One region of the Pseudarthrobacter defluvii genome, then DNA from elsewhere that is predicted to be linked to it. Evidence: riboswitches for the same ligand, from Rfam matches in the RefSeq annotation. Region 1 holds a riboswitch; each other region holds the start of a gene.
The links. A riboswitch is a leader RNA that binds a small molecule or an ion and turns the genes downstream of it on or off. The one in region 1 is predicted to bind cyclic di-AMP.

Region 1 (9,936 bases):
TGCTTTAGGCAACCCAGAGGACATGTGCCCTACCCGCCCAGTGCAGGCGGTCTTTTGCTGCCTCACGCTACCGCCAGCGCCCTACCGGAGTCACGGCAAATGTTTCGATATTTGAACCTCACCCCGCTCGGGACTCCGGACGGCGTGCCCGAAGCCCTCCGTCAGGTTCCGAAGGACGAGAAAACCCATATCGAGTTCCCATCGTTTTAATCGGATATCATCGCTGCATGACGATACAAATGGCTGGTTCGGGGGATGCTTGCGGTGGGCTTGAACCCGCAGCGGCTTTGTTTCATTCGTTAAGCGATCCGACGCGGTTGAACATCGTGAAGCGAATGGCCGCCGGCGAGATCCGGGTGGGGGATCTGGCGGGGGAGCTGGGGCTTGCCCAGTCCACCGTGTCCGCCCATGTGGCGTGTCTGCGCGATTGTGGCCTGGTCCAGGGCCGCGCGCAGGGCCGCAGCGTCCATTACTCGCTGTCGCGCCCCGAGTTGATGGACATGCTTGCCCAGGCCGAGATCCTGCTTGCCACCACCGGCAACGCGGTCAGCCTGTGCCCGAACTACGGCACCGGAAGCACCGGCGCCGTACTGACAAACGTGGAACTGACGAAGGAGAACGCCCGATGAGCGATGCCTGCGGCTGCAGCGACGACAAGCCCGAAACCGCGGCCGAAGAGGCCGAGGAAGCTGTCGGCTTCTGGCAGATCAACGAGATCCGGGCCGCCGCGATCTCGGGTGTGCTGCTCGTGGCCGTCTGGGCCCTGTCCCTGACCGGGGGCCCGGACTGGCTGCGCCTGGTCCTGGAAATCGGGGCGCTGCTGGTCGCGGCGTGGACCTTTGTTCCCTCCACCCTGCGCCGCCTGGTCAAGGGCAGGATCGGCGTCGGGACCCTGATGACGATCGCCGCCGTCGGCGCCGTCGCCCTTGGCGAGTTCGAGGAAGCGGCGATGCTCGCCTTCCTCTACTCCATTTCCGAAGGGTTGGAGGAATACTCGCTGGCCAAAACCCGGCGCGGCTTGCGGGCCCTGCTGGACCTCGTCCCGGCCGAAGCGACAGTCCTTCGCGGCGGAACGGAGGTCACCGTTGACCCGGCCGAGCTCGTTCCGGGGGACCGGATGGTCGTCCGCCCGGGCGAACGGCTGGCCACCGACGGCCGGATCATCACCGGCCGCACCTCCCTGGACACCTCGGCCCTGACCGGTGAATCCGTGCCGGTGGAGGCCGGTCCCGGCAGCGAGGTCTACGCCGGGTCCATCAACGGCACCGGGCCGCTGGAAGTCGAAGTCACCAGCACCGCGGAGAACAACTCCCTGGCCCGCATCGTGCACATCGTCGAGGCCGAACAGTCCCGCAAGGGACCCGGGCAGCGCCTGGCGGACAACATCGCCAGCAAGCTCGTCCCCGGCATCCTGATCGCCGCGGCCCTGATCATCGCCTTCGGCTTCATCGTCGGAGAGCCGCTGCTGTGGTTCGAACGCGCCCTGGTCGTCCTCGTGGCCGCATCGCCGTGCGCTTTGGCGATCTCCGTCCCGGTCACCGTTGTCGCCTCCGTCGGCGCCGCCAGCCGCATCGGCGTGCTGATCAAGGGCGGCGGCGCACTGGAAACCCTCGGCAAGATCCGCACCATCGCCCTGGACAAGACCGGCACCCTGACCCGGAACAAGCCCGAAGTCATCGATGTCGCCGCCGCCGGGACCACTACCCGCGAAGACGTTCTTGCCCTCGCAGCCGGGCTGGAGGCCCGCATCGAACACCCCCTGGCCCGAGCCATCCTCGCCGCATCCCCGGCCAGGGCCGACGTGACCGACGTGGACACCGTCCCCGGCGCCGGCCTGGAAGGCCGCTTCGAAGGCAAGACCGTCCGGCTGGGCCGCCCCGGCTGGATCAACGCCGGCGCCCTTGCCGGGGATGTCGAGCGGATGCAAACGGCAGGCGCCACCGCCGTCCTGATCGAATCCGCCGGCGAAGTCATTGGTGCCGTGGCAGTCCGTGACGAACTGCGCCCCGAAGCCCGGGACGTCATCGCCCGGCTGACCGCCTCCGGGTACACCACGGCCATGCTCACCGGTGATAACGCGATCACCGCCGCGGCCCTGGGCAAGGACGCAGGCATCACCGAAGTCCACGCCGACCTCCGCCCGGAAGACAAGGCCGAGATCATCCGGACCCTGAAGTCCCGCCAGCCCACCGCCATGGTCGGTGACGGCGTCAACGACGCCCCGGCCCTGGCCACCGCCGACACCGGTATTGCCATGGGCGCCATGGGCACCGACGTCGCCATTGAAACCGCCGACATCGCCCTGATGGGCGAGGACCTGAACCACCTGCCCCAGGTCCTGGACCACGCCCGCCGGACCCGGTCCATCATGCTGCAGAACGTGGGCCTGTCCCTGCTGCTGATCGCAATCCTGATCCCGCTGGCACTGGTCGGCGCCCTGGGACTGGCTGCGGTCGTCCTGATCCACGAACTCGCCGAAATCGTGGTGATCGGCAACGGCGTCCGCGCCGGCCGGATCAGCCGCAAGACAGCACTCCGGGCGGCCAAACCCGCGCCGGCACTGGAACCTGCCGCGTGAGCGTCCCGTCACCGGCAGATCCGGCAGATCCGGCAAGGACACCACCAATTGGCGCCAAAGCATGGCGGGTAAAAATTGGCCTGCTCGTCTCGGCCGCCGTGCTCGGGGTGGCCGACCTGGTTATCAAGGCCTTGGCCGAGGAACTGCTCTCCAACGGTGCCACGGTCGATCTGGGCCTGGTGAACCTGAAACTGCTGTACAACACCGGGGTCGCTTTCAGCCTCGGGGCTAACCTCGCCCCGTGGCTGGTCATTGCCGCGACCGCCATCATCGTCCTGGCCATGGCCTGGTACGCAGTGTCCACCGCCCCCGCCATGCCGGCGCTCTCCCGGGCGGGTGCGGCGATGGTGGTTGGCGGCGGTGCCGGGAACCTTGTGGACCGGATGGACGGGCGCGGCGTCGTGGACTACCTGCACAGCGGCTGGTTTCCCACCTTCAACCTCGCCGACGTGTTCGTCACCGTCGGCGTAGGGCTGTACGTGCTGGGCAGCCTGCTGGGATCCCGCGAACAGGAAAAGGCGTAACCAGCTGCAGTCCGGACACGGGCCTCCTGACGCTGGAAGTGACTTGCTCATCCTGGCCACGACGGCCGTATTAGCAGCGACCAACATCGATGACATTGCTTCCATGCTTTTCCGGTCCTTGAAAATGAAGGATCGATGGGCGCTGGGATTGAACGGCTGTGGAAGGCAGTGCAGGCACCGGCGGGGTCTGACCAGGTCACTGACGACATCCCCGAAAATACCCCCGCGTATCTGCCGGGTGCCAAGCAGGTTGTTACCACAGTCAGGGCGTTACGCAAATGTGACAAATGGGGCTTTTGTGACATAGGGTCTGACCGTGCCGGTTTCTCCGAATACGGCACTCCCGAGCAGACTTGCCTAACTCTGCCGCTGCCAGGGATCCGTTCGTAAAATTCGTCCGGCAGAGACGGGGAACCCAGAGTTGGCCCGCTTCGAGCAGGCCTTGGGGTGAAGCCGTGCCTGGTGCCTTTCGTGCACCACCGCGGCCGGGTGTCTCCCATCCGAATCCGACAGCTAACCTCGCAGGCAGTGGGAGAGGCCCTTTCATGCCCATGCGCAAAACTCACGGCCGCCACCGCGCGGTCTCCGTCCAGACCAGCGCCATCGCCGTGCTGTCCCAATCCGTCGCCGCAAACGCCGGCACCGCAGGCCGCCAGGCAGCCGTCCTCGCAGCAGCCTCCGGCCTCGTCCTGACCGGTGGCATCACCGCCGCCCAGGCAGCAGACACCCCGGCCCAGCGCGACGCCGAGCCGGCATCCACCCTCGAAGTCGCAGGCCAGGCCCAGACCCCGCTGACCGCCGACGCCACGATCCAGATCACCTTCGAGCGTCCCGCAGTGGAAACCACGCCTGCACCCGTCGTGGAAGCACCCAAGCCAGTCGCCGCCGAAGCGCCCAAAGCCACGGTCCCCGTGGGCGCTGCCACTGTGAAGCCAGCCGCTGCGCCCGCCAAGGCCCAGGTCACCGTCACCCCTGCCGCGCCGGCGCCCGCGCCGGCCGCGGGCGGGATCAACGCCATCATGCTGTCCTCCGCCTACGCCCAGATCGGTATGATCCAGGACTGCACACGGCTGGTCGAAAACGCCCTCAACGCTGCCGGCATCCCCGTCGGCGACCTCGGCCCGATGCAGTTCATGAACTACGGCACCGTCGTCACCGACCCCCAGCCCGGCGACATGGTCATGCAGCCCGGCCACGTAGGAATCTACGTCGGCAACGGCCAAGTCCTCAGCTCCGGCCTGAACGGCAAGAACGAAACAGCGGTCCACCCCCTGACCTGGATGACCTCCAAAGGCGCCGTGACCTTCGTGCGCGCAGGCAAATAAAACCACTGAAGGCCGGTGATTCAATGCCTTGGGGGCAATGAATCACCGGCCTTCAGCATGCCCTCGCACACTGGACCCTCTGTCGAGGGTCGAGTACCCTGCCTCTTACTCCGGTCCGGCGCCTCAAAACCTCTGCACCCTCACACCAAGGGACCGGAGACGCCGGAAGGTCCCGCCGAAGCCTGTTGTGCTGAGGTGCAACCGTACAGCCGAAGGCTCGCCCGTTTCCACGGACAGGCCCCGTGGCTGTTGAACCCTCCAGAGGAGTTCCGGCGAGAACGGCAAGACGTACTGCGGGCGCCAACCCCCTGCGTGGCGGCACGTGAAAAGGTGGGCATGGCTTTTCCGCATATGCTGGATGGGTGCTAAACGAGTTTTGGGCCACCGCACCTGCATCGTACAAAGCGGTTGTTTTCAGTGCCATGGCCCTGATTGCGCTGGGAATCGCGATTAACATTTTTGGCCAGACCGCCAAAAATGAGGCCCTGTCGTTTGCATCGCTGGCTGTCATAGGCGCGGGACTGCTGCTTCACGCTGCAGGGGTTGTCATCCGCGGACATCAGGTCCAGAAACGCCTTCGAAATTCTTCAAGAAAAGGATGACCCAGTGCAGAACGCTTTCGTCGCGGCTGGCCTGCAGGCCCTAAGCACGATGCCTACTCCCGGTCCCGGAACTGACGGGCTGAGGCCCGGTTTGAGTCCCGATCAGGTATCACCGGGATTTCTCGGGTTTCTGATGACCGCGTTTATGGTCATAGCCGTCGTGATGCTCATGGTGTCCATGACCCGGCGGATCCGCCGGGTTCGCTACCAGGCGCAGGTCCGTCTGCCAGGGCAGGACAGTCCGGACGCAGCGGATACGAACCTTGCCACCGCCGGTGAGCCGCAAGCCGGCAAGCCCACACCCTAACGAAACTTCCGGGGCCCTGTCGAGTGGTTCGCCAATATGTTCCAGCACCAGCCACGTGCATTGACGCAGTGGCTGACCTGCACGGACCTGGTGGACGCGCGAGTCCATTCATCCATTCCTGTACAGTCGTGAGGAGCCTCATCGCGCCCCACGGATGCTGTCCCGCCCCCGGGCCAGTCCTGACGATGATTCAAGGAACCGTATGACCGCTGAAAATACAATGGCCGAGGGTCCTCATCGGCCGGCCGCGCCGTCCCGGGCATCGGGTATGCCGCTTGGTTGCCGGCGTTTGTTGATGGTTGGCGGTATCTGCGTTCCAATCGGCCTCGTTGCCGGACCATTTTTGCTGCCTGCTCAACTGTTGGCCGTCGCGGGAATTGTCCTGCTGGCTGTTGCGTTGTCCCACGGGCCCGGTGAACGCTGGTTTTGGCGCTGGTCGTTGGCTGTCGCCGCGGCTGGTGGCCTGTGGCTGGCCGCTACGGCGGCGTACTACATCACGATCATGGTCGCCGCTGAGGCGTCTGCCCCGTTGCCGGTTTTCGCGCAGGGACTCTTTACTGCCGGGGCGGTGTCCGTTGCGGTCATGGCGGTCGCAGCCCTGACCGCGGCGCTGTTGAGGATGCTGGCGAATCGCCGGAAAGCCCGGGAAGCGGGAGCGTCTGTCCGGTCGTAGGCCGTTCCTGGGTTCTTTCCGGTGCTCCCGCGCGACGGGAACACCGGAAAGACGTAGGTCAGGAGCGCTGTCCGGCGTTTCTGCGGCGCACCCACCAGGTCACGGCCAGCGCCGCTGCCAGGATCCCGAAGGCGATTCCCACGGCCAGCGGCGCGTTATCGTCGTTGGGCCTCGGGGCCGTCGGCGGCATGGCGTTGGCGGTGTTTTGCGGGGCCTGCGAGGAGGCGGCAGCTGAAGGGGTTGCGGGTACCGACGGTTGGGATGATGCCGCGGTCGCGGGCGCTTGGACGGTGAAGGCGTAATTGCCTTCGATGGGGTGCCCGTCCGAGGACACGGCCCGCCAAAGCACCTTGTAGCTGCCCGGTGTCCCTGGGGCGATTTTGGTCGACAAGGTCGCCCCATTGACGCTTACAGTGCCGTCGCTGACGGTGTTCCCGGCGCCGTCGGTGACGGTGATGACACTCAGGTTCAGGGACGCTGAATCCGTGGGAGGCTCGGTGAGGGTCAGTGACACCGTTTCGGGCGCGGTGGCCACGACTGCGTCGCGGGCCGGAGCCGTGGAGGACAGGGCATCGTGGGCGACGGCAGGGGAGGCCACTGCGGCGGCGGGCAGCAGCAGAGCGGCGACGGCTGCCAGGCGCAGGCGGGTACTAATTCTGGGGCGCGATTTCATGGTTGGTTTCCTTTGGGAAAGATTTTGGGTGCACGACGTTTCCGCTGAAACGTGCTTGCAGGGTGCAGGCGCGGCCGTGGCTGCGGGCCTGCGAAAAGGGCTTCAGGCGGTAGCGGGCGGCCCGCGCCGGGAATGGGTGTGGAGTATTATCCGGCGCAGAACCGGGGCCCGGGGCGGGGCCGGAACCAGCGCTGCCAGGGCCGGAACGAAGGGGACCGGCGCGAGGAAAAGTACGGGTCGGAGCCAGGTTGCCAGCGCCCAGAGGGCTGATTCGCCTTTGGCCAGCAGCAGCGCGGTCAGCACCGTCGCGCCGAGGTGGGCGGTGATCATGGCAGGTCCCAGGTCCCACACCAGATGCGGATGCATGTCCTGCCCTGCGGGCAGCAGCGCCCCGGAGCCGATCAGGGGGTGGTGGTGTGTCCCCGGCGCGACAGCCGGGAGGGCAGGGCCGACGGCCGCTGTCGGAGGGAACGCGGACATCACTGAGTGCAGCAGGCCCTGACCGCCGGCCAGGACCATACCAAGAACCGGCGTCTTCAGCTTCCATCTGGTCAGGATGATGATGGCCAGGACCAGCAGGGACGTGCAGGCCGCCAGTACCGGTGCCGGGGGCAGGAGGCCGCCGGCGGAGACGTGCGCCGCCGCGGCCAGCGACAGGGTTGATCCTGCCAGGGCGGCGGTCCGCAGCAACCGGAACGGCGCGCGCTGAACTCTCATCCCGGTCCTTCCTGTGGGGCTGGTTCTTTCCGGAATCTGCTGGCGGCGGCGGGAAACCGCTACTGGGCGGCGTCCGCCAGTTTCTGGCGGAATTCCTCCATCGTGTTCGGCGTCAATTTTTCACCGTTGAGGAAGAATGTCGGCGTCCCGGTCACGCCAAGCGCCTTACCGTCCGCGATGTCCTGACGGATCCGGTCTTTGGTGGCTTCGTTGGCTACAGCGGCGTCGTAGGCGGTCAGGTCCAGTCCGAGTTCTTCGGCGAAAGTGCGGAACAGGGGTGCCTGGGAGTCCTGCTTTTCACCCCACTGCGGCTGGGTCTCGAACATTTTCGCGGCCATCTGTTCGTATTTTCCCTGCTGGGCGGCGGCTTCGACGGCCAGCGCCGCCTGCCCGGAATTCCGGTGGGCCGGGAGCGGAAAGTAACGGTGGACGACCGTGATCCGGTCACCGAATTCTGCCTTCAGCTCGGCCACGACGGGTTCGGCAGCCTTGCAGGCTTCGCACTCGAAGTCCAAAAACTCTACCAGCTGGGCCTTCTCGGTTGCCGGAGCGGTGACCCGGTGGCTGTCCTCACGGACGAGCTGGGCCTCGGCGACGGGTTGGACGGCCACCGGCGCGGGTTTGTTGAGCGTAAACACGGCGTACCAGATGGCTCCTGCGGCCAGGATGACTCCGAGCAGGATCCAGATGACGGTCCTGGCGCGTTTGGCAGGGTCTGCCGGGGGCGTGGAAGTGGCTTTTGGTTGTGACATCAGTGATGAATGCTTTCCTGGTCGCGGTGGGCTGCTGCTTCAATCTGGAAGGTGGAGTGTTCGACGCTGACGTCGAAATGTTCGGCGACGCAGCGCTGCAGGTCCGCCAGGATGGTGGAGGCGTGCCCGTCCGTCATGCAGCCGTCTTCGACGGTGACGTGGGCGGAGAGTACCGGGGTTCCGGAACCGACGAGGGACGCGTGCAGGTCGTGGACGTCGATGACGTGGGGAAGGGCGAGGATGTGCTCCCGGACCTGGCCCAGATCCAGTCCGGCGGGCGCGTTTTCCATCAGCACATTCACCGTGTCCCGGAGCAGTCTCAGGGTGCGGGGGATGATCAGGACCCCGATGAGCAGGGACACCACGGCATCGGCCTGCACCCAGCCGGTCAGGGCGATGATGATCGCCGCAACGATGACGGCCACGGATCCCAGGGCATCGTTGAGGACTTCAAGGAAGGCGGCCTTCATGTTGAAGTTATGATTCCGGCCTGATGCCAAAACAATCAGCCCGATGGCATTGCCGGCCAGACCGATGACGCCGAACCACAGCATCGTCGGTCCGGCGATTTCCGGCGGTTCGAAGAACCTGCGGATGCCCTCGATAATCACGAACGCGCCAACGCCCAGCAGAAGGGCAGCCTGGAAGGCCGCTGCGATGATTTCGGCGCGCTTGTAACCCCAGGTGCGTTTCAGTGTCGGTGGTTTCAGGGCCAGCGAGGCTGCGATCAGTGCGATCAGCAGACCGGTGGAGTCGGTGAACATGTGCCCGGCATCGGCCAGCAGCGCGAGGCTTCCGGTCAGCACGGCACCGATGATTTCCGCGGCCATGACGCTGAACGTAACAGCGAAAACGATGATGAGTTTTCCGCGGTGGCCGGCACCTGCCGCAGCGTGGTCGTGGTCATGTCCGCTCATGAGGGATCCTTCACAGTGGTTGGCGGGGCAGGGGTGAGGGCTTCTTGTCCTGGCCGCAGCCGGATTCTTTGCAGGTACCGGGCGGATCTACGCTGCGGATCATCGGGGGCGTGCGCGGGCCGGAGGCCGGAGAGTTCGGGGCGAACCCGCTCGTCCGGCTGGACTGACCGGACCGTGGACCCGCAGACAGGCCCAGGGGTTGGACCGGACCGGCCGGTTCATCCCGGTGTTCGAATTCATGAACGCCTGCACCAGGTGTGGCCGGGATCGGCGGAATTTCCGTCGTCACCGGCGCGGCCCGCCGCTGCCGCCGGGGCCCGGGTGGGTGCGTTCGCCCAGTTGGGCGAGCATGGCGTTGTAGGCCTCCAGGTCGGCATCATGGTTTCTGTCCGCTGCCCGGTCGGTCCGACGGGTTTCCCGGGCATCGGAGCGGGACCACATGACGGCGACTCCGATCGCGATCAACAGGGTCGGAACCTCACCGATTCCCCAGGTGATGGCCCCGGCCATCTGCTGGTCAGCCAGCGGGGAAAGACCCCAGTCCCGGCCCAGCCCGGTAAACCACTCCGGCTGCAGGAGCGTGGTGGCCCCCATCAGGGCGACGCCGAAAAATGCGTGGAAAGCCATCGTGGCCAGCAGCAGCAGCAGCCGCAGCGGATACGGCGCCCGGCGGGGCACTGGATCGGTGCCGACCATGGACAGGACGAACAGGTAGCCGGTGATGACGAAATGCACGGTCATCAGTTCATGGCCGGCATGCTCACGCAGGGCAAACCCGAAGGCGTCGGAGTAGTAGAACAGCACGATCGAGCCGGCGAAGTTCGCGGCGACAAAAAGCGGATGTGTCAGGACGGCGGCCGGCCGGGAG
Region 2 (9,936 bases), on a different replicon from region 1:
CCATGATCTGGATTAAGATCTTGGTAGCCAGAACATGCAGTTGTGCAATCAGCAGCAGGAACAGGGCTGGGCGGATGGCCAGCAAAGCAATCGCACCTGGCGAGGGCCAGGAAGTAGACAGAACGGCTCGTGAAAATGGAATCCCTTGTGGTCCCGGTCCTTATCCTGCTCGCGGTGGTTGCGGGGGTGACGGTGGCGTACCGCGCCACCCGGAAGCGCAGTGCCGCACACCCCTCCGACCCCGCCCAGCCCGCCGCGTCATCACTGGAGCTGGCCCGGACCGCGGCGGACCGGTTGTCGGAAGACGAACACCGGCGGATCTACGCGTTGATTGCGCAGGGCCAGGCCATGGCCGCCATCAAGCTGTACTACGAGATCACCGGAGAGGGGCTGCGGGCCTCACGGGACGCCGTGGGCGCCCTGGCCGCCCACCCACAGCCTTACCGGCGCCAGGAGCCAGCTCCGGCCGTCGAGGAGGACGACGACGAGCCACAGCGTTTCCCGTACCGCTACCGGGCCATCGCCAGCAAGGGCGACGTCACGCGGGAGGTGAGCAGCAACATGCTCAACGATGAGATCTACGGCAGGATTCGCACCCTGGCCCGGAGCGGCGACACGGAGGGGGCAGCCAATGCATTGACCCGGCACTCCGACATCTCACTCACCCAGGCACGGGAGTTCATCGCGCTGCTGGATGACTAGAGGGTGGACCGACTAACGGGGCCCTGCGATCCCCGCCAGCAGCTGTTCGAAGGGCAGGGACTCCAGCAGAGCGGGTTTCCGACCCGGCTGAGGCCCCTCGAGCAGCCGCGTGAACTCACCGGCGGCCCGCTCGATGCGGTCCGCCAGGGACCCACCGCCCTCTTCTGCAGTGCCCCAATCCTGGGGTCCTGCAAAGACACCGGTTGCAGCCATGCGGGTGCGGAGGTAGCTGAAGAGCGGCCGGAGTGCGTAGTCCAGGACCATCTGGTGCCGGTCCGTGCCGCCGGTGGCGCCCAGCAGGACCGCCTTGCCGTCCAGCGACTTCGGGTCCAGGACATCAATGAAGGACTTGAAAAGACCACTGTAGGACGCGCTGAACACCGGCGTCACAGCGATGACCCCGTCCGATGCCTCAACGCCGGCGATAACTTCCGCCAAGCGTGGTGCGGCGTAGCCGGTCACGAAGTTGTTGGCGATGTCCACGGCCAGGTCACGGAGTTCGACGACATCCACTGCCACGACGAAACCGGCTGCCTTGAGCTGCCGCTCGGCGGCTGCCGCGAGCTGGTCCGCCAGCAGCCGGCTGGATGAAGGTACGCCGAGCCCGGCGGAAAGGACGGTGATGCGGCGGGTTTCCATGACATTCTCCTGGTGCTCGTTCAGTTTCATTCTACATGCATATGCATTTATATCCATGAACTGCGGGCAGCCTCGAGATATTCCCGGCCAGCTCCGGGGGTGTGGATTCCTGCCGGCCATACCCGGACCGGGCCCCGCTCAGAGCAGCACGCTCCCGTTGATGCAGGTGGTGGAATCACCGCCCACCCAGATTTCCCCGTCCGCGGCACTGATATGGATGCGCCCCGCGCGGCCCAGGACCGTCCCCTGCGCGGCCAGGTACTGCTCCGGCGCACGTCCACTTCCAATCAGCCACTGTGCGGCTCCGGCGTTGAAACTGCCCGTGACGGGGTCCTCCACCATGGCGTCGCCCGGCAGGAACGTGCGGACCTCAAAGTCGGTACCGGCGCCCGGTGCATGAGGCCCAATGACGCCAACCTTGAGGCTGCCCATGGCTGCCTGGTCCGGCTCAAGGGCCAGCACTCGTTCGGCAGACCCCAGGAGGACCCCGATCCATTCAGGGCCGTTCACCAGCCAGGCGGCGTCAAGGACATCATCCAATGGCAATCGCAGCGCTGCCGCCAACTGCCGGCGGACCGGCGCTTCCACGGGGCCGAAGCGGGTCAGGGGTGGTGCGGCGAAAGCCAGCCTCCCGGCGTCGCGCCTTACCTTGACCAGCCCGGCCGCGCACTCCTGCACCACGTAGCCGTCCGCCTTTGGCACTCCGCCGGCTTCCAGCCAGGTGTGGGCCGAGCCCAGCGTGGGGTGGCCCGCGAACGGGAACTCCTCCGAGCCGGTGAAGATCCGGACCCTGTAATCAGCGCGGGGATCCTCAGGCGGCAGGAGGAAGGTGGTCTCCGAAAGGTTGGTCCAATTGGCGAAGTGCTGCATGGTCGCGGTGTCCAGGCCCTGGGCATCAAGGACGACGGCGAGCGGGTTGCCGCGGTAGGGCTGGCTGGCGAATACATCCACCTGGTGGAAAGGACGGCTGCGGGGTGTCGGGTTCACCGGAGCAGGCTACCACCGCCAAAACGAAAGACCCCCGCCGCCGGAATCCGGCAACGGGGGTCATGACGTGGAGTGGGAAATTACTTTCCTGCCACCACGTCGAGTTCGATCACAGCAGCAACGTCAGCGTGGAGGCGGACGTTGGCCTGGTAGGAACCAACCGACTTGATGTGGGCCGGCAGTTCAACCTTGCGCTTGTCGATCTTGCCAAGGCCAGCGGCCTCAACAGCGTCGGCGACGTCGCCCTGCTTGACGGTGCCGAACAGGCGGCCGGACTCGCCGGCCTTGACGACCAGCTTGACCGGCTTGGCGGACAGTGCGGCGGCCTGCTTCTGAGCATCTTCCAGGGAAGCGTGCTCGCGGGCAGCGCGGGCAGCCTTGATGGACTCAACCTGCTTCTCGCCACCCTTGGACCAGGTCAGGGCGAAGTTGCGGGGCAGCAGGTAGTTACGTGCGTAACCGTCCTTGACCTCGACAACATCGCCAGCAGCACCGAGACCGGTAACTTCGTGGGTCAGAATGAGCTTTGCCATGTTAGTTAATCCCTTCCTTAGCCGCGGCCAGCGCCGGAGTAAGGCAGCAGAGCAACTTCGCGGGCGTTCTTGATTGCCTGGGCGATCTTGCGCTGTTCCTGCACCGTAACGCCAGTGACGCGACGGGCGCGGATCTTGCCGCGGTCGGAGATGAACTTGCGCAGCAATGCTACGTCCTTGTAGTCGATGACAGTGATGTCAGCGGCCTTCAAGGGGTTGGACTTTGGTTTGGGCTTACGGAGTTCAGCCTTAGCCATCGTGGAGCTCCTATTCTAGGGAGCCCGTGGATATTGATCCACGGGATGGTGGTGGTCCGACGGCGGCAGCTGCTTTGGGTGCCTTGAGCACCCTGGCAGTCCCGGCGCCGGGCCGTTGTTTGGGTTTTAGAAGGGAGGTTCGGAATCGGGGCCGTTGCCCCAGCCGCCTGCGTTGGACACCCCGGGTGTGGCCCAGGGATCATCCTGTGCAGCCTGCTGGTTGCCGCCGCCCCAGCCTCCGCCGGAGTTGCCGCCCTGGTTTCCACCAGAGTTGCCGCCTCCGAAGCCACCGCCGCTGTTGCCGCCGCCGAAGCCGCCGCCACCCTGTCCGCCGGAGCGCTGGGTGCGGTTGACCTTGGCGTTGGCGTAGCGCAGGCTGGGGCCGATTTCGTCGACCTCAAGCTCGATGACGGTGCGCTTTTCGCCTTCTTTTGTTTCGTAGGAGCGGCTCTTCAGCCTGCCGGTCACGATGACGCGCATACCCTTTGTCAGGGACTCGGCAACGTTTTCGGCTGCTTCACGCCAGACAGCGGCGCGGAGGAACAGGGTCTCCCCGTCCTTCCACTCGTTGGACTGGCGATCAAAGGTGCGGGGGGTGGAAGCGATGGTGAAGTTCGCTACTGCCGAACCGGACGGTGTGAACCGCAATTCCGGGTCATTGGTGAGGTTACCGATGACCGTAATGGTGGTCTCGCCTGCCATCTACTGCCTCCTTGTTCGATCCTGGGTGAAGAGTGCGTTTCCTGCGGGGTAAAGAATGAAGACGGCTGAATTACTCAGCAACAACCTTCTGCTCTTCGGGGCGGGTGATCTTGGTGCGCATGATGGTCTCGTTAAGAGACAGCTGGCGGTCAAGTTCCTTGGCGGTCTCCGGCTTGGCGGTGAAGTTCACCACGGCGTAGATACCTTCGGACTTCTTCTTGATCTCGTAAGCCAGCCGGCGACGGCCCCAGATGTCAACCTTTTCGATGGTTCCACCATCGTTGGTGATGACGTTCAGGAACTTCTGAAGCGACGGCTCAACGGTACGCTCTTCGACCTCGGGGTCGATGATTACCATCAATTCGTAAGGACGCATATGTGAACCCACCTCCTTTGGGCTAAGCGGTTACGGCATTTCCGTAACAGGAGGTTCATTTGCGATTCCGTGCAATGCCTTGCCGCCCGAACGGAGGCAGGCGCAGCACAGACTTCACTATCTTAGTGCATTTGGACCCGATAGGCGATTTGCGCCTGACTCGAGGCTAGCCGCGTGACGGTCTGAGCAGGCATCCCCGGTGACGCTATGTGGAAAACCGGAAAAAGGGGCCGGATGCCACCAAGTCGGGGCACTTCCCGCAGAACCGCGACGTGAGTCCCGTTACCTAATTGTGATTTTAGGGCCACATTCGTGTACGGTCGAGCGGGGGCCGCCCCCAGCCGGCCCCAATCCCGGATGACGCCCAGCTCTGCCGCTTCCGGTGATCCACCAAGTTCCAGGCAGAGGCGGGGGACCCAAGTCTCACGGGCCTGGCTTGCGCCTGCCCTGGGGTGAAGCCGCACACGCGGCCGGATGCCTCATCCGAACCCGACAGCTAACTCCGCAGGCGTTGAGAGGTAACTTCCCCATGCCCGCACACCGCAAAAACAGCGCCCACCCAGCGCCCCGTTATCAAAAAGAGACCGCCGCCGACGCCCCCCTTCATCCTTCCACCGGGGCCAAACCAGGCCCCGGGCGGCGGCCCTGGCCCCTCGCTGCCGGTCTCGCCGCAGCACTCCTCGGGGCGGCTTCCCTGGGCCTCGGCCTGGCCCACAGCACCAACCCCACAGATGTGGCGCGGGTGGCGAGCGCCTCCGACACCGGCAGTGGTGTCCCGGTAAGCGATGTCCCCACGAAGGAACCGGCCGTTGCCCCTGCCCCCGCCACGCCCGCTCCGGCACCTTCCCCGGCTGCCGCTCCTGCTCAGGGCCCGTCCCTCCCCCAGGCTCCTGCCGCGGCAGAGCCGCCGGCACCGGCCGTCCCGGCCGCCCCCGAGGCCCCTATCGCCCTGGCGCCGGCCGCGGCCCAGCTGGCCAGCAGCGGCGCGCCGATGCCCACCGGGGTGCCCGGGAACTGGACCCTGGCGTTTGCCGACGACTTCAACGGCGCCGGATTGGACACCGCCAAGTGGTCCGGCTGCTGGTTCTCCCCCGGCTGCGGAACCATGAACAAGGTCTCCACCAGTCCCGCCAACGTCTCGGTGGCCAACGGAAACCTTGCCTTGGGCCTGGCATCCTCCACTTCCGGCGCGTTGGTGTCGACCAACCCGAAGGGCGGCGCAGGCACGGGCTTCCAGTTCACCACCGGCTACGTGGAGGCGCGCATCAAGTTCCCCGGAAACGCCAATGGCCTCTTCAACTGGCCCGCATTCTGGACCACGGGGCAGTCCTGGCCGGCCACCGGCGAGAACGACATCGCCGAGGTGCTCCAGGCGAAGATGACCGTTAATTACCATTCCACTTCCGGCTCGCAGAACCAGGGCGGCGTCGGCGGGAACTGGGCCAATGAATACCACACCTTTGGCCTGCACCGGATGGCCAACTCGTCGGATGTCTACTTCGACGGCGTCAAGGTCAAGTCTTACCCCACGAATGACGGAAACGCCCCGCAGTACATCGTGCTGAACGTGGGCGCCTCGTCAACGAACCCGGCCTACGGCCCCCAGTCCCAGATGCTGGTGGACTACGTGCGGGCCTGGCAGTAGCCAGCCACGCACCCATGTGATGAAGGACGACGGCGGGACCTCCCGCCGTCGTCCTTTCGCTTTTCCTGTGGTTTCCCTCAAGGTTGCCTAAAGCAACCCTTCCACCCTTGATGTGATCCATTACACTCTTGCAATGAAGCTCCTGTACGTGACGGAAAGCGTGCCCAACCGGGATCCAGAACTGGGGGATGGCAGCTCCATGATTCCGTACGAGGTGATCCTGCACCTTCCTGCCGATGTTGCCGTCACGCTGCTGACTTTCTCCGGTCCCGTTCCGGTCCCGGCAGCCATCAGGAACCGGTGTGAGACGGTGTACGAACTGGCCCCGCGGGAAGAACTTTCGGCCTTCGTGCGGTCCCTGGGCGGCCTCACCGGCCTGGGAAAACAGCGGCGCGCCACACCCTCCGCCCGCGCTGCCGCCGCCCGCCTGTCCGCCGGCCAGGACGCCACGCTGATCCACGGACCGCACGCCCTCTTCCTGTCCCACCACATCACCGGGCCGCTAGTGCTGCAGACGGTGGACCCCTGGTCCATCCGGGCCGGCATGGACACCGCCATCGCGCGGACGTTCCGGCCCGCCTACCGGCTGCGTGAAGAGTTGGCGGCACGCGCTGAACGGCAGTTGCCGGCAAGAGCCCGGCTGCTGACCGTCGGGGCGCAGGACGCTGCCGCGTGGGCCGCCAAGCTGGGCAGGCCGGTCAGGAGCATCCCCAACGGAACGGAAGTGGCAACAGGACCCCGCAGGAGGCGGGATGTACCCGTGGTGTGTTTCGCGGGCAGCCTCAACTACGCCCCCAATGTGGACAGCGCCGCTGTATTGGTTGAAAGAATCGCGCCCCAGGTGTGGCGGGAGGTGCCGGACGCCCGCTTCGTCATCGCGGGGCGCCGGCCCACACCGGCCGTGCAGGCACTGGCCGGCCCACAGGTGGAAGTCCTGGCCAACGTGCCCTCCATCCTGGACGTATTCCACGGGGCCGATGTGGCGGTCTTCCCGGACGAACACGGCGTGGGTATCCGGAACTCCGTGCTGGAAGCCCTGGCAGCCGGGCTGCCCGTGGTGGCAACGCCGGTGGCCGCCAGGGAACTGCCTGCGCATCCGCTGCTGGCCGTTGAGGGCAGCATGGACGCCCTTGTCCGCAGGGTGGTGGAGCAGCTCAGACTCCCCCGGGCTGCCCAGGAACCACCGCAAGGACCAGGGCAAGGGGCGCCGCAGGACGGATCCACCGGAGGAACCGCAGTCCGGACCTGGGAAACCGTCGCCGGCGAATACCTGGCGGAGGTCCGTGCGGCTGTTGCTGCGTCTTCCCCGGCCGGGGCACTTTCCCTACCGAACAGGCAACCGTGACGTACGCTCCGGGGGAATTGGAACGCAAGGGCGTCCGGGGCGCCCTGTGGCAAGGCATGGCCTTTGCCTCCGGCAGGGTGATCGTGCTGGTCACCACGGTGGTGCTGGCGCGGCTCCTGTCGCCTGCGGAATATGGCCTCGTTGCCCTGGCACTGGTGCTCATGGCATATGCGGAAACCATAGCTGACGCCGGCGTGGGGCAGGCGCTGGTCTATCTTCCCAGGACGCCCGTCATAGCGCGCTCCGCACTGCTGCTTTCCGTTGCCCTGGGTGTGGGCCTGGCCTTGGCGGCGGTGCTCGCCGCCGACACCGTGGAGGACGTGGTTGGGCTCGAGGGCGTGGCCCCGCTGGTCCAGGTCCTGGGCGTTTCAGTGCTGGCCACCGCGTGCGGCGCCGTCCCGGAGGCCATCATGCGCCGGGACCTGAAGTTCAGGCAGCTGACGGCGGCTCCGGTGCTCCGCGCCGCAACCATGGGAACGGTGACCCTCTACCTGGCCTTCACCGGCCACGGCGCCTGGTCGCTCGCCGTCGGAACAGCTGCCGGGTCCGTGGCCTACGCCGCCACCTGCTGGTTCCTGATCCGCCACGAGGCGCCCTGGCAGCTTTGGCGGGTGAGCCGCAGCGCAATCGGCGAGAACGTCCGCTTCGGCGCCCCCGTCGCCGGCAGCACCTTGCTGGCCAGGGCGATTTTCGACGTCGACTACCTGGTTATCGGCGTCATCCTGGGCGCCCAGGCCTTAGGCCTCTATACCCTCGCCTTCCGGCTGCCCGAAGCCTTGATCCTGAACGTCTTTTTCGTGCTCTCCACCGTCCTGTTCCCCCTGTACACCCAGGTCCGCGGGGACCGGCAGCGGCTGCGGGACGGGTACCTGAAAAGTGTCACGGTGCAGGCGCTGTACGGCATTACGGCGGGCGTAGGACTGGCCGTGGTGGCCCCCGTCCTGGTACCGGTCCTGTTCGGCCGGCAGTGGGAGCAATCAGTCACGCCGCTGGTATTCCTTGCCCTGTACGCGGCGGCCCGGTCCCTTGGCGCCGGGGCCAATGACGTCTACAAGGCCATGGGCAGGCCAGGGCTCTCCATTTGGATCTCCGTGGTCCGCCTGGTGGTCCTCCTCCCCGCGCTGATCTTTGCCAGCCGCTGGGGCATTGTGGGTGTTGCCTGCGCCCAGATGGTGGTGGCCGTGGTCTTCGCGTTCGGCATGCAGGCTGTGGCCGCCAAAGTAATGGGAACCAGGATGCGCCGCATGCTGCGCGCCGCGGCACCCGGCCTGGTGTGCGGCGCCGCGGTGGGGCTGGTGGGCCTCCTGAACCTCGCGCGGCATGCGCTAGGACCCGTCCCCACGCTGGCGGTCATGGTGGTTGCCGGCGTAACGCTGGTGTACGCGGTGCTGCGGTTCGGCTACCGGGAGCTGCACGACGAGATACTCGGTCTGTTCAGGCGCAACCACGAAAGTCCAGGAGCGGCGGAAAGCCGGACCTCCTAGGGTTTCTTGCCTGAATTCGTGCCCCCTGGGCCGGGGAAGTTGTTGCCCTTAAACCGCTTCCACCACGTGGCGCCACAACCAGAAGTCCCTATCGGCCTGGAGGGTGGCCCGGACTTTCCCGTTCCCCTGTAAGGGATCCGCCTCCGCTTCCTGGGCCAGGCGGTCGGCGAGCGTAGCGGTGGACCGGGCCCAGGTGGCGATGACCAGCTGGGGAAGGAGCGACTGGTCCACTCCCCTCATGCTTAGGTGGCGGGACAGCGGGTCAAGCGCCCAGCCGCCCTGGCCGAACGCCTTGTCGAAGGCCGCCAGCTGGGCCTCCCTGGCGAACGCCTGTTCGCTGGACTCGCTCAGGTACTGGAGGTAGAACACCAGGTCATGCCCGGGCACGCCGTCGGTGAGGGACCGTTCCCAGTCCATCACCTGCAGGGCGCCGCCGGGCTTGATGAGCAGGTTGGGGTGGCTCAGGTCGCCGTGTTCGATGACGGCGGGCAGCTGAGCGTGGCGCAGGGGCGCCAGGAGTTGGTGTGTATGTTCAACCAGTTCACGTGTTGGGGCATCCCCTGCAAGGTCCTCAAGCGCCGCCAGGGGCGCGGCTACGGCGCGCTGGTACCAGTCCGCGTTGTCCGTGGCAGCGTGGGTGCACGGAAGTGAAGCGACAAATTCAGTCCCGGTGGCGACGGCGGACGGCAAGTCCGCGGCCACCGTCCGGGGATCGAGGGGCATGCCGGTCAACGCCGTTTCGACGAGGACCGTAAAGGGTCCCGCGTCCCTGATCCCCACGAGGCGCGGAACTCCGCCACCCGAGCTGTCGACGGCGGCCGAGAGTTGATCAAGCATGGCGGCCTCACGCCGCACTCCGCTGTTGTCGCCGGGCTGGCGGGGGACTTTCACTACCAGGGCGGGTTCCCTTTCCCGGGAGGGAAACACCAGGGCCACCACGTGCCGGGAGGTGGCGAAGCGCGGGGTCAGCAGCAGCGTCTCCCAGCGCTTCCCCAGGCCGTACCGGTCAAGGGCGAACTCGTCGTAGTGGTCCCGCAGGAACTGCTCCACGAAGCTCATGGCTGCTCATTCCTTTCCGGCCGCCTCCCGGTGACGGTGCCCTCGGGGACCAGGAGGTCGAAGACGCGCAGCGCAAGGGCCATGCGCACCGCAGCCGCTTTCAGTGCCCCAAAGCGCACGTCCTTCCGCAGGGCCAGGGTGTCCCTGATGGACACGCCGGACTCCAGCGGAACCAGCCTTGCGGTGCGCTCACGGTTGGGGGCGTTC
Region 3 (9,936 bases), on a different replicon from region 1:
AGCCGCGCCAGCAGGCCCGGCCAGGCGTCCGCGAAGCCGGGATGCAGTTCCAGGGCGTCCACCTCGGCTACCGGGATCCATAGCAGCGCAATGCTTTCGGGATCGCTGATGACGGGCTCAAAGGATTCCAGCACCCGCACCACCACGGTGGTGTAGGACCAGTAGCCGTGGTCCAGCACTGAGGTGAACAGCACCTCCACGCTCTCCGACGGGACGGCAGCCTCCTCGAAGGCCTCCCGGAGCGCACCGTCCACCGCTTCTTCGCCCTCATGCAGCGCCCCGCCGGGCAGGCCCCAGGTTCCCCCGTTGTGGCTCCAGACGGCCCGGTGCTGCAGGAGCACGCCCTTGGCGGGGTCGTAGGCAAGGACTCCGGCGGCGCCGAACCTGCCCCAGTACCGGCCGCGGTCCCCTTCCACCCAGGCGTCACCCCGATCGCGCGGACCGGTGCGGGGCGGCGGGGTGGAGGACGTGCTGGAGTGCGGAAACTGATCCATGCCCCCAGTCTGACAGGTGGAGCGGCTGGCCGCAGTGCCGCCGCCCCACCCGTCAGGTGCTGTGTGCGCGGTCGACGGCGAAATCGCCGCCGGGATACATGACGGTTTCGTGCCCGTCGTCAAAGCGGACGACATAGGGCGGGCTTCCGCCCTCGCCGCGGACTTCCAGAATCACCCCGTGCCGGTCCGAGGACCCCACCGTCCTACCGTGAACGACGATGCGGTCGCCCTGGGCTGCCTCCATGGCAATCACCTCCCAGCCCCCAGATTACGACTGCCGCGGGCGCGGGAACAGGGCAGAATGGCAGGATGCGGATATGCCGTTGAACCTTGTCCTCATCGCCGACACCCATGTGCCGAAGCGCGCCAAAGACCTTCCCGGGCCAGTATGGCGGGCCGTCGAAAGTGCCGACGTTGTGTTCCACGCGGGTGACTGGGTGGAGGCGGCGCTGCTGGACGAGTTCGAGCGCCGAAGCCGGCGGTTGCTGGGCGTCTATGGCAACAACGACGGCCCGGACCTGCGCCGGCGGCTTCCCGCGACAACCACCACCACGCTGGACGGTGTCCGGTTTGCCATGGTGCACGAGACAGGGCAGGCAAAGGGCCGCGAACAGCGGTGTGAAGCGCTGTATCCGGAAGCCGATGTCCTGGTGTTCGGGCACAGCCACATTCCCTGGGACACGGTGTCACCCAAAGGGCTGCGGCTGCTGAATCCCGGCTCGCCCACGGACCGCCGCCGGCAGCCCTCCTGCACGTTCATGGAAGCCGTGGTCGACGGCGGGCGGTTGGCGGAGGTGAGGCTGGTGGAAGTTCGGCGGGATTGACGTTGCCGGGCCGAAAGGCCGCTTGGCAGGGCGGGGTTTCATTGCCTAGGCTGGGAACCGTAAGCATGCTTAGCTTTTTGGGTTTTGCGATTCCTTGATCGCAGGCTGCTTCAGTTTCCGGGGCGACGAACCAGCCCGAGTCCGCACGAACAGGAGGACCACCATGACTGACCAGTACACCTTCCGTAATCCGGTGACTGCCTACGAAAAGATTTCCCCGCCCAAGCAGCACCAGCCCGAGCCGGGCCTTGATGCCGAACTGGCGCCCAAGGCCGATCTGGGCGAAGAAACGTACCGCGGAACGGGACGGCTGGAAGGCCGCCGCGCCATCGTGACCGGCGCGGACTCAGGCATCGGCGCCGCAACGGCCATTGCCTTTGCCAGGGAAGGCGCCGACGTCGTCCTTTCCTACCTGCCCCAGGAAGAGGAGGACGCCTCCCGCATCGCCGGGATCATCGAGGCCGCAGGCCGTAAGGCTGTCAAGGTGCCGGGCGACCTCAAAGATTCGGCGACGTGCCGGGAACTGGTGGATACCGCGGTTGCCGTGCTGGGCGGGGTGGACATCCTGGTCAACAACGCCGGGAAGCAGGTGGCCCAGGAGGACCTGCAGGACATCACCGACGAGCAGTTCGACCACACCCTAAAGACCAATGTGTACGCCATGTTCTGGGTGACCAAGGCGGCCGTCCCGCACATGCCGGCCGGCTCGACCATCATCAACACCACCTCGATCCAGGCGTACAACCCGTCCCCCACCCTGGTGGACTACGCCACCACCAAGGCCAGCATCAACAACTTCACCAAGGGGCTGGCGCAGCAGCTGGCCCCCAAGGGAATCAGGGTGAACGCCGTGGCCCCGGGACCCATCTGGACCCCCCTGCAAGTCAGCAGCGGCCAGCCCAAGGAGCAGCTGCCGGAATTCGGACAGTCCACTCCCCTGGGCCGGGCAGGACAGCCTGCGGAGCTGGCACCCGCCTATGTCTTCCTGGCCTCACCCGAGTCCAGCTACGTGGTGGGCGAGACGCTGAACGTCAACGGCGGCAGCCCCACGCCCTAGCAGGAACCCCCGGCCCGGCTGACCCGTCAACCTGAGGTCAGTCAGCGGCCTGGCCGGCCAGGATTTCGTCGGTGGCCGGGTCCGGCTCGCCATCGAAGAACTGGGCCAGGACAGTCTTGAACACTGTTTCTCCGGGTGCCGCCCGGAGAAACAGTGTCATGGACGATCGCAGCTTCCTGGCATCGATGCCGCCGAATATGTCTTCGGCGGGCTGGTCGGCGTGGTTGGCCAGGGCCAGGGCGCATTCCAGGAGCCGCGGGCCCAGCACGTCGTGGTCCAGGTAGGCGCGGGCCTCAGCCAGTGAGGAGATGGCGTATTTGCGGGACGTTGCGCTCTGCCCCAAACCGGAAATCTGCGGGAAGACGAACCACATCCAGTGCCCGGATTTCCTCCCGACCTGCAGCTCCCCCAGCGCCTGGTCATAGGTACCGCCGCTGTCTTGCGCGGCAACAAAACGGTCAAGGTCAAAGTGCTCGTTCATGTGGATCTCCCGGTTTAAGGTCAAAGGGTCAAATCGTTGTCGAGGGCGGCTGCCGCCTCCTGAAGCTGCGGGTCGGGGTCGTCCCGCCACCGGGCCAGGACCACACCGGCCCGGTGGCGCTCGCGCTCCCCGAGGCCGGACAGCAGCGGCACCAGGACGTCGGCAAGGAGAGGTTGGGTCAGGTCAGCGGCCTGGGCGGAACGCAGGAAGCCTTCGAGCCGGGTCAGGTCCGAGTGCCGAAGCAGCCGCACCCTTGACTGCAACAGCACCACCGCCGCCAACCGGCGCTCAAACACCGGGCGGGAGCCGGGCCTGGGCTGTCCCCACAGGGCGGAAGCAAGCATCACCGTGGCGTCATGGTCCAGGTCCTTGAATTTACGCAGCGTGTCGCGCACCGTGCCGCGCACCGCTCCGATGGAAGAGCCATAAGAGTCCAGCGCCCAGCCCAGCCGGTTCCCGACGTCGTCCGCCCGATACCAGGCGCCTTCGTTCTGGAGGGTCCGGTCAACGAACTCCACCGCGGCGGACACCACCTCCGTAGGGCCGGTCATCGTCCCCGGCCGGACGAGGCGTGCCGGAGACAAAACGGCGTCCACGGCCGCGCTTCCAGCCTGCCTTCCGCAATGGGTTCACCGCATACTGCGCAGGCGCCGTAGGTCCCCGCGGCCAGGCGGGCCAACGCCGCGTCAATCTGGTCCAGGCCGGCCGAGCTCTGCTTCAGGAGCGCCGAAGCCTGTGAGAGCTCGAAGGCGATCGTGGCCCCTTCGGGATCGTGCTCGTCATCGACGTTGGAGTCCTGCCGGGCCGAATTCGCCGCGTCTATGTCGGCCCGCAGCGCCGGCAGCAGCTCCAGCCGCCGCGCCCGCTCCTCTTCGAGCAGCACGCGGAACCGGTCGAAATCTGGCATGTAATCAGCCTAGCGGTCCGACCGGGAACCGTCGGCATGGAAACGGCCCGTGCCGTGGGGCCAGCAGCATCCCCCTCGCGCCCGTGTCCGCACCGTTACCGGGCTGCACGCCATGGCTATTAGCCGAGCTTAAACCCGGGACGGAGGTAACATCCAAACGTTTGCGGAATTCGAGAGCGGGACCTCGTATGTTATCCAAATGTGACAATGCCGCCGCATGTGGGTTATGGTCTTCAGGTGTCCCTCTCAGTCGGGACATTCCCATCAGTATGCCGAGCCCTGCCGCTGATCATGGGATACAACCGCTCCAGCTGGCAGGGACGGGGGAACCAAGTTTCCGCGGCCACTTGTGGCCTTGGGGTTAAGTCGATAGCGCCTCCGTCCGTTACGGGGATGCTTCCGGCCGGGTATCTCCAGCCCGAACCCGACAGCTCACCCCGCAGGCATGGGAGAGGCGATCAACCGTGTCAAAAAATTCCACCCCTGCCCGTCACCGCGCAACTCCGGCCCGCTCGATTGTTCTCGAGGGCCTCGCCGTGACAGCCAAGTCCCAGGCCCGCTCGCTGGGCCGCCCCGCGCTGGCAGTTGCTGCAGCGTCCGGCATTGCCTTCGGCGTCGGCGCCCCGGCCCACGCCGGTGTCACCGGCCCGGACACCACTGAAAAGACCAACGTGCAGGCCTACTCCGCACCTGCCGCCCCCGTTGCGGCAGCGGCAGCAGGAAGCGTCCACACCGTAGTTTCCGGCGATACCCTCGGTGCCATCGCATCTGCTTACGGCGTTAGCCTGAACGATGTCCTGGCCGCCAACGGCCTGGGCCTGTCCTCGGTTATCTACCCGGGCGACCAGATCCAGATCCCCGGCGCCGGTTACACCGCCGCACCGGCTCCGGCTCCGGCAGCAGCGCCCGTGCAGACTGCAGCCGCCGCTCCGGCCAACACCGGCATGAACATGTCCTACGCCTCGGCCACCCCCGTATCAGCCCCCAGCGGCACGGGCACCGGCGCTGCCATCCTGGCGAACGCCTACAGCCAGCTGGGCGTGCAGCAGGACTGTACTGCCATGGTTGAGAAGGCGCTGCGCTCGGTGGGCAAGTCCGTTGGCGATCTTGCCCCCACCCAGTTCTTCCAGTACGGCACCGTGGTCAGCGCTCCTGCTCCCGGCGACCTGATCATAACCTCCGGCCACGTGGGCGTTTACGCCGGTAACGGCCAGGTTGTCAGCGGCGGCGTGAACGGCTACGACACCCAGGTGCACTCCATCAGCTGGCTGGGCGGCTACTCAGCAGTCCGCGTCGCCTAGTCTTCGCGCAACCGAAGGCGCGCATCCGCGCAGGCATTGAAACAGGAGGGCGGCAGCCGGTACACCGGCTGCCGCCCTCCTGTCGCATCTGCCCTCCGCATCCGCAGCTGTCAGGTCCCGCAGAAGGTCATGTAGCTGCCGAAATCTTCAGGGGCGCCTTCCGCGTAGCGTTCCAGCCCGGACCGCTCGGTGAAGGGATCGCTGACTGCCTCCAGCAGCTGCTGCAAGGGTGCCAGGGTTCCGCCCGTGGCAGCGGCCAGCGCCTCCTCCACAAGGTGGTTCCTGGGGATGTACGCCGGGTTGACGCTGTCCATCAGCTCCGCGTCCGGTTCAAGTGCCTGCCACCGCTCCGCCCAGGAATCGAACGCGGCCAGATCAAGAACCATGCCGCGGACCGGGCGAAGGTCGCCCCGGGCCGCCTTGCCAAGGTTACGGAAGAAGAGGGTGTAGTCCACGGGGCCGTCTTTCAGGATGTCAATGGCGCCGTCCACCAGCGCGGACGTGGTTTCCCCGTCACTGCCCCCGCCGCTGCCAAGGCCGAGCTTGGCATTCATCCCGCTGGTCCACGCCCTGCTGTATTGCCCCCGGAAGCCGCCAAGCACCTCCACCGCCGGGCCAACCGCCTTCTCCTGGTCTTCGTCGATGAGCGGCAGCATCGCCTCGGCGAGCCGGGCAAGGTTCCATTCGGCCAAAACCGGCTGGTTGGCGTAGGCGTAGCGGCCGCTGACGTCGATTGAACTGTAGACGGCGGCGGGATTGAACGCGTCCACGAACGCGCACGGGCCGTAATCGATGGTTTCCCCTGAGATGGTCATGTTGTCTGTATTCATGACCCCGTGCACAAATCCCACCAGCATCCAACGGGCCACCAATTCCGCCTGGGCCGAGACGACAGAGGCGAACAGTTCCAGGTAGGGGTTGTCGGCGTCAGCGGCGTGGGGGTAGTGCCTGCTGATGGCGTGGTCGGCCAGCCGCTTCAGGAGCTCCATGTTTTCCGTGGCACGCGCGTACTGGAAGCTGCCCACGCGCAGGTGGCTGCTTGCCACCCGGGCCAGGACGGCGCCCGGCAGCATATCGTCGCGCCGGACCTGGCGGCCCGTCCCCACGACGGCGAGCGAACGGGTGGTGGGGATGTGCAGGGCGTACATGGCCTCGCTGACGAGGTATTCACGCAGCATGGGCCCGACGACGGCCCGCCCGTCCCCGGCCCGGGCAAAAGGCGTGCGTCCCGAGCCTTTGAGGTGGATGTCAAGGAGGCGTCCGTTCCGGTCCGTGACCTCGCCCAGCAGAAGTGCCCGTCCGTCACCGAGCAGGGGTGAGTATCCGCCGAACTGGTGGCCGGCGTAGGCCTGCGCCACCGGAGTGGCGCCGGGTGGAATGTGATTCCCCACCAGGAGCCGCACGCCTTCGGGACTGCGCAGGTACTCCGGGTCAAGGCCCAGCTCACGCGCAAGCTTCTCGTTGAGGACAAGGAGCCCGGGGCTGGGGGCTTCTTCGGCCTGCCAGGGAACAGCGAGTTCCGACAATTCACGCGCGAAGCGGCCGTCAAAAGCCACCGTGTATTCAGCTGCTGCCGTCATGGTTTAACCCTATCGCCGTCATAATGGTCCGCTGTTTCCCGCACCAGGTGCCGCCGCGGGGGAACGGCTATGCGCTGCAGGTCGTGGGCTGCGATGACCGCGGTCCCTGCAGCACGTGCCTGCGCCTGCTCCGCAAGCAGGGACATGTCGTCGCCGTATCGTGAGGAAAAATGGGTAAGCACCAGCGTCCTGGACTTTCCGGACGCCGCCAGATCCCCTGCCTGCCCGGCGGTCAGGTGCAGATACTGCTGCGCCAGCCCGCCGTCGTCGTTGCTGAATGTTGACTCGGTGACCAGGAGGTCGGTGCCATCGGACAGTTCCTCCGCGCCGCTGCACGGTGCCGTGTCCATGATGAACGCGAAGCGCTGGCCGGGCCTGGGAATGCTCACGTCCTCCAGCGCGACGGCGCCGAGGGAGCCTTTGCGCTGCAGCCGGCCCACGTCGGGCCCTTCGATTCCTGCCGCCCGGAGCCGCTCCGGAAGGAAGGTGCGGCCGTCAGGCTCGGTGAGCAGGTATCCGTACGTCTCGATGCGGTGCCTAAGGGGCCGGACCTCCAGGCCGTCCGCCACAGGGCCGGCACCGGAGTGCGGATGGAGCCGCAGGTCGATGCCGGGCGAGCTTACAGCCACGAGGGCCTGGACAATCTGCTCCCCGGAGGCCGGATAGTGAAGGTGGACGGGGTGTGCAGCACCGTCCAGTGCCATCCGGGACAGGACGCCCGGCAGGCCGTAGCAGTGGTCTCCGTGTACGTGCGTGAGGCAGATCCTGGTGATCTGGCTTGCCGCCACCCCGGCATGGATCATTTGGCGCTGGGTGCCCTCACCGGGGTCGAACAAAAGTCCCTCGCCGTCCCAGCGCAGGAAGTAGCCGTTGTGGTTCCGCGTGCGCGTGGGAACCTGGGAGGCCGTGCCCAGCACCACGAGTTCACGCACCGGGGGCGTCTGCCGGCTCCGCGTGCAGCCCTTTGGCATATGCTGCCTGGCCGAGGTGCTGGAGGCAATCCCCCAGGATGCTGACCAGCCGCACTCCGAGGGTTACGGGCGGATCCCAATGTTTGTCGACCACCCGGTCCAGGTCCGGATCATCAATACCCTGCAGGACCTGGACGGTCTGCCGGTGGACCGCCGCGTAGTATTCCTGCAGCAGTTCGCGGGGCGCCATGACGGCGTCCACCTGTTCGCTGGTGTGGCCGTAGCCGGTGTCCCGCTCCGCAAGAGGGAGACCGAAACGGGATACAAAGCCTTCTGCCGTCCAAACCTGCTCCAGCCCCGAGGCGGAGGCTACCTGCGCATCTTCCACCCGGCCCGTATGCCAGATCAGCCAGCCAATTGAATTGCCGTTACCGGCAGGACGGCGCTGCAGGTCCACCTCGCCGAGTCCTTCCAGCACCTGGCGAACGAGAGCGGGGAGCCGGTCGAAGGCCTCCAGCAGCAGTTCCTTGGATTGCATCTCTTCCCCTTCCCACCGCTGCGGGCCCAGCTGGGCCCGCAGCCTTAGGCCGCTAGCGTTCCAGGTCGTCCGGCTCGAACTGGCTGAGAGGCGAGCCGCCGAAGTTTTCCTCGTCGTCGCTGGCGTCCGCTTCGGGGCCTGTGGGGTTTTCGCCGAAATCGACGTCGGCCGCCGCCTCCCCCAGCGTGGGGGCGTCCGGCGGCACCTGCTCATCGCCGGAGCGGTAGCGGGCTTGCGCGCTTTCGTCCCGCAGCGTCTGGTCGCTGAGGAAGTCCTCCTCTTCACCGGAGACGGCCTCGTCCTGCAACAGGGGGTCCTCCTGCCAGCGTTCCGGATTGTTCTCCGCAGCACCCGGGTAATTGTCGGGTTCCCCCATCACAGGGTCCAGTTCCAGGGACGACGCCGCGCCGGGAGTTTCATCGAGAAGCACGTCGTCCTCCTCCACAACTTCCAGCTCATCGTCGGGGACGTTCTGCTCAGTCATGATGGTGCCTTTCCGGTTGCCGTTCAGCGGACAATAGTAAGCATACTGACGAACCGGGATGGATGTGAACCGTAATGGGTAAGGGACAGGCAAATGGGGCAGAAAACGTGATGGCCAGCAAGGAGAACCGCATGCAACCGAATATGTCCCCCGACGGGCCCGCGGCACAGCCGCCCCGGCTCCAGTCCTTCGCCACCCGGATGTCCGTCCTGTGGACCGACGGATTGGGCCGGGCCAGCATCCGGGCCATCCAGGCACTTTCCGTCCTGGCGCTTGCCTGGGTGGCGGTAGCGGCTGCCATCCGTGTCCCGCTGGTTACCATCCCGGTGCTCGTTGCGTTGATCCTGGCGTCGGCCATGTCTCCTGCCGTCCGCTGGCTTGCGGCACGGGGCTGGCCCCGCGCCTTGGCCGTACTGTCTTCGTTCCTGGTGATCCTGGCGGTGGCGGCCGGAGTGGTGGGTGGCATCATCACCCTGGTCCGGCAGCAGGCCTCCGTCCTGGCCGCCCGGGCAGAAGCAGGTATTGGCCAGCTGCAGCAGTTCATCACCACCGGCCCCGTGGCCCTGACCAGTGACCAGATCGACGCAGCCCGCGGCGAGTTCCAGAAGTTCCTCGCTGGAGGAAGCCTGGGGGCCGACGCGTTGACGGGCCTGCGGACGGCCGGGGAGATTGTGGCAGGTTCAGTCCTGACAGCCGTGATCCTGTTCTTTTTCCTGAAGGACGGCGAGAAGATCCGGGGCTTCCTGATCGGATTCCTCCCCGGGACCCGCCAGGGCAAGGCACATTTGGCGGCCGAACGCAGCATCGTGGTGCTGGGCGGCTACGTCCGGGGGACACTCATCATCGCAGCCATTGACGCCGTCATTGTCCTTACCGGGCTCCTGATCCTGCGGGTTCCGTTGGCAGTCCCCCTTGCCGCGGTGGTCTTCCTGGGCGGCTTCATCCCGATTATCGGCGCAACCGCCGCCGGCAGCCTGGCGGTGCTGGTGGCCCTGGTGGAGAACGGACCGGTTCCCGCGCTGGTGGTCCTGGTGATCCTCGTTGCCGCCAACCAACTGGAACACCACCTCCTCCAGCCCCTCTTCATGGGCCGGGTCCTGCGGATCCACGGGCTGGTGATCATCCTGGCACTGGCCGCGGGGGCAACGCTGGCCGGCGTCATCGGTGCGCTGCTCGCCGTGCCGCTGACCGCCGTCGGCTGGACCATCTACAAGACGCTGGCCGAAAGGGACATCCCCGGCCCGGAGCCTATTGCTCCGGCAGCGCCAGGGGCGTGAAGCGCCCTGAACAGCGCTTCCGTGACTTTCGGCCCTAGAGCGCCGGTGGCGCCCGGGCCAGTCTTGAATGGCAGAAGCCAGT

Region 2: another riboswitch for cyclic di-AMP. It lies ahead of JCQ34_RS19310 (glycoside hydrolase family 16 protein); the one in region 1 lies ahead of JCQ34_RS19640 (NlpC/P60 family protein).
Region 3: another riboswitch for cyclic di-AMP. It lies ahead of JCQ34_RS10340 (C40 family peptidase); the one in region 1 lies ahead of JCQ34_RS19640 (NlpC/P60 family protein).

What each region holds. Positions count from the first base shown of each region.
Region 1 is NZ_CP066363.1:7,860-17,795, forward strand. It holds gene JCQ34_RS19625 (ArsR/SmtB family transcription factor) at 228-629, shown strand; gene JCQ34_RS19630 (heavy metal translocating P-type ATPase) at 626-2,578, shown strand; gene lspA (signal peptidase II) at 2,626-3,102, shown strand; cyclic di-AMP (ydaO/yuaA leader) riboswitch at 3,447-3,644, shown strand; gene JCQ34_RS19640 (NlpC/P60 family protein) at 3,648-4,427, shown strand; gene JCQ34_RS19645 (DUF3188 domain-containing protein) at 4,790-5,029, shown strand; gene JCQ34_RS19650 (hypothetical protein) at 5,163-5,336, shown strand; gene JCQ34_RS19655 (hypothetical protein) at 5,539-6,009, shown strand; gene JCQ34_RS19660 (copper resistance CopC family protein) at 6,068-6,682, opposite strand; gene JCQ34_RS19665 (hypothetical protein) at 6,785-7,399, opposite strand; gene JCQ34_RS19670 (DsbA family protein) at 7,459-8,151, opposite strand; gene JCQ34_RS19675 (cation diffusion facilitator family transporter) at 8,151-9,068, opposite strand; gene JCQ34_RS19680 (cytochrome c oxidase assembly protein) at 9,354-9,936, opposite strand, start outside.
Region 2 is NZ_CP066362.1:4,143,396-4,153,331, forward strand. It holds gene JCQ34_RS19275 (hypothetical protein) at 136-702, shown strand; gene JCQ34_RS19280 (FMN reductase) at 715-1,341, opposite strand; gene JCQ34_RS19285 (PhzF family phenazine biosynthesis protein) at 1,480-2,328, opposite strand; gene rplI (50S ribosomal protein L9) at 2,409-2,861, opposite strand; gene rpsR (30S ribosomal protein S18) at 2,879-3,118, opposite strand; gene JCQ34_RS19300 (single-stranded DNA-binding protein) at 3,245-3,820, opposite strand; gene rpsF (30S ribosomal protein S6) at 3,891-4,196, opposite strand; cyclic di-AMP (ydaO/yuaA leader) riboswitch at 4,575-4,721, shown strand; gene JCQ34_RS19310 (glycoside hydrolase family 16 protein) at 4,726-5,841, shown strand; gene JCQ34_RS19315 (glycosyltransferase) at 5,975-7,186, shown strand; gene JCQ34_RS19320 (oligosaccharide flippase family protein) at 7,183-8,670, shown strand; gene JCQ34_RS19325 (aminoglycoside phosphotransferase family protein) at 8,719-9,729, opposite strand; gene JCQ34_RS19330 (hypothetical protein) at 9,726-9,936, opposite strand, start outside.
Region 3 is NZ_CP066362.1:2,239,878-2,249,813, forward strand. It holds gene JCQ34_RS10305 (NUDIX domain-containing protein) at 1-494, opposite strand, end outside; gene JCQ34_RS10310 (DUF1918 domain-containing protein) at 547-738, opposite strand; gene JCQ34_RS10315 (metallophosphoesterase family protein) at 812-1,318, shown strand; gene JCQ34_RS10320 (glucose 1-dehydrogenase) at 1,482-2,375, shown strand; gene JCQ34_RS10325 (DUF1810 domain-containing protein) at 2,413-2,856, opposite strand; gene JCQ34_RS10330 (DNA alkylation repair protein) at 2,877-3,407, opposite strand; gene JCQ34_RS10335 (TraR/DksA family transcriptional regulator) at 3,404-3,763, opposite strand; cyclic di-AMP (ydaO/yuaA leader) riboswitch at 4,054-4,224, shown strand; gene JCQ34_RS10340 (C40 family peptidase) at 4,228-5,064, shown strand; gene JCQ34_RS10345 (protein adenylyltransferase SelO) at 5,175-6,644, opposite strand; gene JCQ34_RS10350 (ribonuclease Z) at 6,641-7,576, opposite strand; gene JCQ34_RS10355 (mycothiol transferase) at 7,569-8,093, opposite strand; gene JCQ34_RS10360 (hypothetical protein) at 8,146-8,577, opposite strand; gene JCQ34_RS10365 (AI-2E family transporter) at 8,709-9,854, shown strand.